2 regions of the Sedimentibacter sp. B4 genome follow, and region 1 is predicted to be linked to the other one. Evidence: riboswitches for the same ligand, from Rfam matches in the RefSeq annotation. Region 1 holds a riboswitch; the other holds the start of a gene.
What was found. Region 1 has a riboswitch for glycine ahead of BN358_RS02700 (GrdX family protein). Riboswitches for the same ligand answer to the same signal wherever they lie in the genome.

Region 1 (4,218 bases):
TAAACATAGTATTATTTGAACCTGAAATTCCGCAGAATACAGGCAACATTGCCAGGACATGCGCAGCAACAGGTTCAAACTTGCATTTGATTAAGCCTCTTGGATTTTCCCTAGCGGACAAGTATTTGAAGAGAGCCGGCCTTGACTATTGGAATTTGGTTAACATAACTATTTATGAAAATTTTGAAGATTTCCTGTCCAGTGTGAAAGGTAGGGATGTATTCATTGCAACAACCAAGGAAAGCAGATTTTACACTGATGTTACTTATACAGATGATTGTTTCATAATGTTTGGTAAAGAAACAGCAGGGCTGCCTGATTGTATTCATCAGGAATATAAAAACAGCAGAATTAAAATACCCATGATTGACAATGTCGATGCAAGAAGTTTAAATCTTGCAAATTCAGTAAATATAGTAATGTACGAAGCTTTGCGTCAGTTGGGCTTCAATAACTTGGTGTAGGAGGAAATATGGATATAGCAATCAGTTTAATAGGTGGACTTGGTCTGTTTTTATTTGGAATGAACTACATGGGTGACGGCCTTCAAAAAGCAGCAGGCAGCAAAATGAAGGACATATTGGCTGCACTGACTAAAAACAAGCTCATGGGAGTGCTTGTGGGTACTCTTGTTACAGGAGTTATACAAAGCAGCAGTGCCACAACCGTAATGGTAGTTGGTTTTGTAAATGCAGGATTGATGAATTTGCATCAAGCTGTTGGAATAATAATGGGAGCCAATATAGGAACAACAATTACAGCATTTTTAGTTTCATTGAATATAACAAAGCTTGCAACATTTATGGCAGGAATAGGTGTAATATTATATCTTTCAGCAAAAAAGAAAAAAGTTAAGAACATAGCAGAAGTAATAATCGGTTTTGGTATATTGTTTATAGGAATGGATATTATGAAAGATGCCATGGGGCCTCTTGAGACAAACCCGGCTTTTACAGGTTTGATGACAAAGTTCAGCAATCCTTTTATTGGAATACTTGTAGGTTTTGTAATGACAGCTATACTTCAGTCAAGCAGTGCAACAACAGGTATATTGATTGCGGTTGCAGCTACGGGTGTTATTTCATTCGAATCAGCATACCCCATAGTTTTTGGACAGAACATAGGAACATGCGTTACAGCACTTCTTGCAAGCATAGGAGCAAACAAGACTGCAAAAAGAGCAGCCGTAATACATCTTTTATTCAATGTATCAGGTACGCTTTTGTTCATGATTTTCATGAAAGCGCCGGTTGAGTGGCTGGTACTTAAAATTGTTCCTGCGAATGTTCCTCAGCAAATTGCGGCAGGACACATATTTTTTAATATTATTAATGTTGTTATCATGTTTCCATTTTCCAGTCTTCTTGTTAAAGCTTCAGAACTTCTTGTTAAGACCGATGGTGAAGATTCAGAACATGCAACAAAATATATTGACGAGAGACTTCTTGTTACTCCTTCAATAGCGTTGGTTCAAGCTGCAAAGGAAGTGCTTCACCTTGGAAACATAGCATATGAACAGTTTGATACAGCTGTTACAGCTTTCTTTAATAATGACGAGGAACTTGTATACAAGGTCTTTGAACTGGAAAAGAAAGTAAATGAAGTGAGCAAGGAAGCTCTGGAATATCTTGTTAAGCTTGATAAGGAATCTATGACAGATGCTGAAAAGGATAAATTGGTTGTGCTCATGAACAGCATTAACGACATAGAACGTGTTGGTGACCATGCAGACAATGTAGGAGAGTTTGTTCTTTATAAAATAGAAAACAAGGTTAATTTTTCAGAACAGGCAGTAGAAGAAATCAGAGCTATGTTCGAAGATACAATGGCAGTTTTCAAGGCAGCCCTTCTGGCATTAAAAACAATAAATTGTGATGATTGTGACAAAGTTTCGGAAATAGACTCAAGAATCGATAAAGCGTATAAAACTCTAAGGAAAAATCACATTGAGAGGTTAAATAACTACATTTGCGAGCCAAGTGCGGGAATAATATTTTTGGATATAATCGGAAACCTTGAAAGAATTGGAGATCACTCTTCAAATATTGCAGAATCAATAGTTGAGGTCATTTCCGGTAAGGATGAAAAAAAATAATAAATATTACTTGATTTATTAAATATAATTATATATAATAAATCTAAGTGAATAATTGAATGACGTTTGCGGGAGAGACTGTTATGTTATTAACAGCGCCGAAGGAGTAAGTAAATTAATATTAGCCATATTATTGATGATGATCTCAGGCAGAAGGACCGTAAGCTGACAAAACTCTGAAAAGCGCAGGCACCGAAGGGGCAACTCGTAAGGGGAAACTCTCAGGTTATAAAACAGAGCAGAAGGCATAATATTTTTTACATGCTTTCTGCTTTTTTTAATTTTAAATTTTAAAAACAATCTGTGAAATAACGTTTATTTTTATTATTAGTGCACAAAATACATACGATTAGTTTCTTATAAAAAAAGTATAAGTAAATAACAGGTGGGAATAATGATTATTACAAACAATGAAAAGGTTTATGACAAGTACAAGGATAAAATAAAAATCATATTTGTTCAAGGCGGTTTCAAGGATGTATTGGTTAAAACCAGGGACAAGATTCACGAGGGTCATGAGCTTCTGACACATCCTCTGTCCAGCAGTGTAAAACCAAATGAAACGCCATTTAAATCTGTTATGATTTCCGACGATAAGAGAAGCTTGAATTTAGATTCGCTGTACATAATAGAAAATTCAATAATGACCTATGATAATTTCAGCAAACACAAATTTGGCATGATGACGGATCAGATAACAGAAGATTTTAAATTAATTGATTTAACAGTGCTTGAAAGCGCGTTAAATATATAAACACGAGCAAAAATTTATGGAGGTGAACGGTTTGAAGTTAGAATTAGGCTACATTTTTATTAAGGATATTCAGTTTGCTGAAAAATCCAAAGTAGAAAACGGCACATTGTATGTTAACAAAGAAGAAGTTAAAGCGATAATTCTAGAAGATCAGAATTTCAAGTCAGCTGATGTTGAGCTTGCAAAACCAGGAGAAAGCGTTCGTATAATGCCTGTTAAAGATGTTATTGAACCGAGAGTAAAGGTTGAAGGACCTGGAGGAATATTCCCAGGCATGGTAAGCAAAGTTGAAACTGTTGGTTCAGGCAAAACAAACGTTTTAAAGGGTGCTGCTGTTATAACAACAGGTAAGATCGTTGGTTTCCAGGAAGGTATTATCGATATGACTGGTCCTGGAGCTGAGTACACACCATTTTCACAAACAAATAATTTAGTATTGGTTTGCGAACCAATCGAATCACTGAAACAGCATGAACATGAAAAAGCTTTAAGATTTGCAGGATACAAAGTAGCTATGTATCTTGGAGAACTTGCTAAGAACATGACTCCTGATCAGGTTGATACATTTGAAACTCCTACACTGGTAGAAGGAATTAAAATGTATCCTGAATTGCCAAGAGTTGCTTATGTATGCATGCTTCAAAGCCAGGGCTTGATGCATGACACATATGTATATGGCGTTGATGCTAAACAGACTATATCTACATTGATTTATCCTACAGAAATGATGGACGGCGCTATAGTAAGCGGTAACTGCGTATCTGCATGCGATAAAAACACTACTTATCACCACTTGAACAATCCTGTTGTTCATGACTTATTTGCTGAGCATGGAAAAACATTGAACTTTGTTGGTGTTATAATCACAAATGAAAATGTATACCTTGCAGACAAAGAAAGATCATCAAACTGGAGTGCTAAGCTTGCTGAATATCTTGGAGTAGATGGTGTTATAGTATCAGAAGAAGGTTTCGGAAACCCTGACACTGACCTTATAATGAACTGCAAGAAAATTGAAAACAAAGGCATTAAGACTGTTCTTATTACAGATGAGTATGCAGGAAGAGACGGCACATCACAATCTCTTGCAGATGCTGACGTAAGAGCAAATGCAGTTGTAACAGGCGGAAATGCCAATGAGGTAATTGAACTTCCACCTATGGACAAAATAATTGGCCACGTTGAAGTTGCTGATGTAATTGCCGGTGGTTTTGACGGCAGTCTCCATGCTGACGGAAGCATAACTGCTGAGTTGCAGGTTATTACAGGAGCTACAAATGAAATGGGCTTCAACAAATTGAGTGCGAGATAGGAAGGAGGAGATAATTATGCTAAAAGTTGTTCATTATATAAACCAATTCTTTGCCAA
Region 2 (4,218 bases), on a different contig from region 1:
TAATAGTTTCGGCTCTTGGGATAAAGCTTCCTGTCTTCATTGAAAATACAATAGGCGACATGTCAGATATGGCAACACCTCTAGCGCTCATGGCTCTTGGCGGGGACATTGAAATAAATAACATCAGGAAAAATCTCAATTACATAACGGTTGTGACCATAGGAAAGCTTCTGGTAATTCCCGCAGTTGTAATAGGAATGGCATATGCGTTTGGTTTCAGAGGACCAGAACTTGGAGCATTGTTCAGCATGGTTGCACCATCTGTGGCTGTTTCAAGCTATACTATGGCTCAGCAGTATGACTGCAACTACGAGCTTGCAGGACAGCTTGTATTTGTATCCACAATGTTCAGTCCATTCACAATTTTTATGTTTATATTTGTGTTAAAAACAGTTGGAGTATTTTAGGAGGGCTTATGGAAATAAAATCATATAAGAAAAATTTTGAGCATTCATACACATTTGGAATGTTTCCTACTGTGGAGCTAATTACATCAAGACCAAATGATGTGGTAAAAGTGCTTGTCAGCTCAAGCTACAGGTCTGATAATTCCATGGACATATTTGAACTGTGCAAAAAATACAATATTAACACGGAAATTAACGACAAGGCAATCAATAAAATAAGCGACAAGGAAAACTGTTTTGTTGTGGGAGTATTCAATAAATATGAATGCAGCCTTGACCAGGATCAATCACACATAGTGCTGGTAAACCCAAGCAACATGGGAAATATGGGAACAATTATCAGGACTCTGATTGGCTTTGGCCTTAGCAATCTTGCAATAATAAGCCCGGGAGTTGACATATTTGATCCTAAAGTAATCAGAGCATCAATGGGTGCTCTGTTCAAGCTTAATTTTAAATATTACGAAAATTTCAGCGATTACCAGAAGGCTTTCAATGATCATAAAGTCTACACATTCATGCTGGATGGAGCTGTGTCCCTGAAAGAAATAAAACATGATGAAGACAGATATTTTTCATTGGTGTTCGGCAATGAAGCAACAGGATTGGACTCAAGTTTTTCCAAAGCAGGAACAAGCGTATTCATCAAACACACAGACAGGATTGATTCATTGAACCTTACCATTGCTGCAGGCATTGCAATGTATCATTTTTTAAGTTAAATAAATCAATTTATGGAAATGAAATAAGAGTATAACATTTACAGGTTAAATATTTAAAACCCTTTTGTAAATAATATATAGAGGTTTAAAAAGCCCAATATCATTTCGAAAGGATGAAATTAATGAAAAATTTTAGCTTTAATGAAAACAAAAATAAAAACAACAATAACAATAACAATGAAAAATTGTTTAACTGGGAAGAACAAGCCAAGTTAGACAGTCAGCAAAGTTTTAGGGAACAGCAAAAGCATATGATTGATAATTTGAGAAACGACAACAATAACAACCGTCTTGACAACAGAAACGACAACAACCGTTCAGACAACAGGAACGATAACAGTTTTGACAACAAAGACAAGAAAAAAATAAAAAGAGACAACAACCAGACCAACTTCAGGTAACATTTAAGAATAATTAATTTGTTGCAGCAACAATAAAACGGTAACGTACGTTCAGCTATTCTCTGAACGGTTACCGTTTTTTTATTTCAATTTTAATATATCATCAGCCATTTTGCTGATGCTTTCATTGTCAATTGAAGTTAATTCCCTTTTGTCAACTTTGAAGTTTTTCCTCACGGTCTTAATTATGAGCTGGTCCACTAATTTGTATGGCTTGACCTTAAGTCTGCCTCCGAAACATTGAATAGATACTGACTTGTTCAACAGCTTTTTAGGAATGTTATGAAGAAGGTATTGATTGATTTTTTCTGGAAACCCGCAGCATAAAAAAATAGCGGTATTTACTTTCATGAGCTTATCCAGGTTGTCCCCTACGAAGTTTTTAACTGTTTTATGAACATCGTTAAATCTAATACAACTTCCAATTATTACTGTATCATAATCGTTTATTACGGGGGTTGTTCGTTTTAAGTTTACAATATCAGCACCGGGAAGCTTTTCTCCCAGCAATTTTGCGCACATCTGAGTTGTATTGTTGTTGCTTGCATACGCTATCAGTATTTTCATGGCCTGCTCCAATTTATAAGATAATTAAATGATAATATTTTATTTGCCAAATGTCAAGCTTGTGCATTGTGATAAAACTAACATTAATAAAAATGCAGTTTTACATATTCTGAAAAGTAGATTTTTTCACGATTACAAAACTATTGACACGTTTGAAATAGGGTATTATAATGATGCTGTAATATAAAATAACATTTTTTCACAATTGAAATTTGAACATTTATATTTATAAATATAATTTTGAGTGAAAAGCACAGGAGAGTCCCCAAGGGGCGCCGAAGAAGCAAATAACACTGGTCGAGTGTTACGAAACTTTCAGGCAAAAGGGCTGCGCTTGGACAAAACTCTGAATAGTACAGCTAAGACAGAGATAATGACATCGTCGTTACCCCTGTCTTTTTTATAATTTAAAAATATTAAGGAGTGATAGAGTGAAGAAAACACCATTATACGAAAAGCATGTTGAACTTAAAGGAAAGGTAATTGACTTTGGGGGATGGGCGCTTCCTGTGGAGTACTCGGGAATTATTCCTGAACATGAGGCTGTGAGGAATAAGGCTGGTCTGTTTGATGTTTCTCATATGGGAGAAATCACTGTTAAGGGAGAAGATGCCGAGAAATATCTGCAGATGATTGTTACAAATGATATTTCTGTGCTTAATGACAATCAAATTGCATATACTCCAATGTGCTATACCGATGGTGGAGTGGTTGATGATCTCTTGGTATACAAGTACAACAGCACGGATTATCTTCTGGTTGTAAATGCCTCAAATACACAAAAGGATTTTGAATGGCTTTTGTCACAGTCTTTTGGAAATGTGGAAATAAAAAATATTTCTGATGAATATGCTCAGCTTGCTTTGCAAGGCCCAGAAGCTCAAACTATTTTGCAGAAGCTTTCTAAAGTTGATTTAAATTTAATTGAATTTTATCACTTTTTAGGTGATGTTAATGTGGGTGAATTTAAGACTATAGTGTCAAGGACCGGATATACAGGTGAGGATGGATTTGAACTATATTTTAAAGCTGACCATGGGCCACAAATGTGGGACTTAATTCTAGAAACAGGAAAAGAATACGGGCTTGTGCCTGCAGGTCTGGGGGCAAGGGACACTCTCAGGTTTGAAGCAGCACTTCCTCTTTACGGGCAGGAAATAGACAAAGACATTACCCCACTAGAGGCAGGACTTGGATTTTTTGTGAAACTTAACAAGGATGATTTCATTGGAAAAGAAGCTCTTGCAAAGCAAAAAGCTGAAGGTCTGAAAAGAAAAGTAATCGGATTTGAAATGGTTGACAGAGGAATTCCTAGAAGTCACTATGAAGTTTTTGCTGAGGGAAGAAAAATCGGCTATGTTACAACAGGAAGCTTTTCACCAACCCTTAAGAAGAATATCGGGCTGGCATTAATTGAAGCTGAATATGCAAAGGAAGGCACAGAAATAGAAATATCAGTACGAAACAAAAACCTTAAGGCAAAAGTTATCAAGAAACCTTTTTACACTAAAAAATATAAGAAAAGCTAAAGATATATAAACGAAGAGAAATGTTTAAAAGTGACAATATTTGGTAGAATTAAATTAACAATGTTATATGGATGAATTTGTTCATCATTAAAATCAATTATATGGAGGATATCATGAAAGTATTAAGCGAATTAAAGTATTCAGAATCACACGAATGGGTAAAGGTAGAAGGAAATAAGGCTTATATAGGAATTACAGACTATGCTCAGGATCATCTGGGAGATGTTGTTTATGTTGATTTGCCGGAAGTTGACACAGAAATTGAAGCCGGAGGACAATGCATAGTTCTTGAATCTGTTAAAGCAGCTTCAGAAGTTTTTTCTCCTCTTTCAGGAAAGGTTGTTGAAATAAACGAAAGCCTTTCCGACAATCCAAGTTTCATCAATGAATCACCATATGAAGCATGGCTTATTGCTGTTGAAATGTCTGATCCATCAGAAGTATCAGGCCTCATGAGTGCAGAAGATTACGAAAAAATATGCGACTAAGGAGGGGTTTATGAGATATATTGGAAATACTGATGAAGACAGAGAACAGATGCTGAAAGAAATTGGTTATCCAGACATAGAATCTCTTTTCAAAGCTGTTCCCG

Region 2: it holds a riboswitch for glycine, as region 1 does, so the genes downstream of both, gcvT (glycine cleavage system aminomethyltransferase GcvT) here and BN358_RS02700 (GrdX family protein) in region 1, are expected to answer to the same signal.

The regions. Positions count from the first base shown of each region.
Region 1 is NZ_CANG01000014.1:26,308-30,525, reverse strand. Features, by position in the region: gene trmL (tRNA (uridine(34)/cytosine(34)/5-carboxymethylaminomethyluridine(34)-2'-O)-methyltransferase TrmL) at 1-464, shown strand, start outside; gene BN358_RS02705 (Na/Pi cotransporter family protein) at 473-2,095, shown strand; glycine riboswitch at 2,155-2,266, shown strand; gene BN358_RS02700 (GrdX family protein) at 2,490-2,849, shown strand; gene BN358_RS02695 (glycine/sarcosine/betaine reductase component B subunit) at 2,881-4,161, shown strand; gene grdB (glycine reductase complex selenoprotein B) at 4,172-4,218, shown strand, end outside.
Region 2 is NZ_CANG01000955.1:106,691-110,908, reverse strand. Features, by position in the region: gene BN358_RS18435 (AEC family transporter) at 1-407, shown strand, start outside; gene BN358_RS18430 (TrmH family RNA methyltransferase) at 416-1,129, shown strand; gene BN358_RS18425 (hypothetical protein) at 1,252-1,530, shown strand; gene BN358_RS18420 (flavodoxin domain-containing protein) at 1,612-2,097, opposite strand; glycine riboswitch at 2,342-2,438, shown strand; gene gcvT (glycine cleavage system aminomethyltransferase GcvT) at 2,529-3,626, shown strand; gene gcvH (glycine cleavage system protein GcvH) at 3,740-4,114, shown strand; gene gcvPA (aminomethyl-transferring glycine dehydrogenase subunit GcvPA) at 4,125-4,218, shown strand, end outside.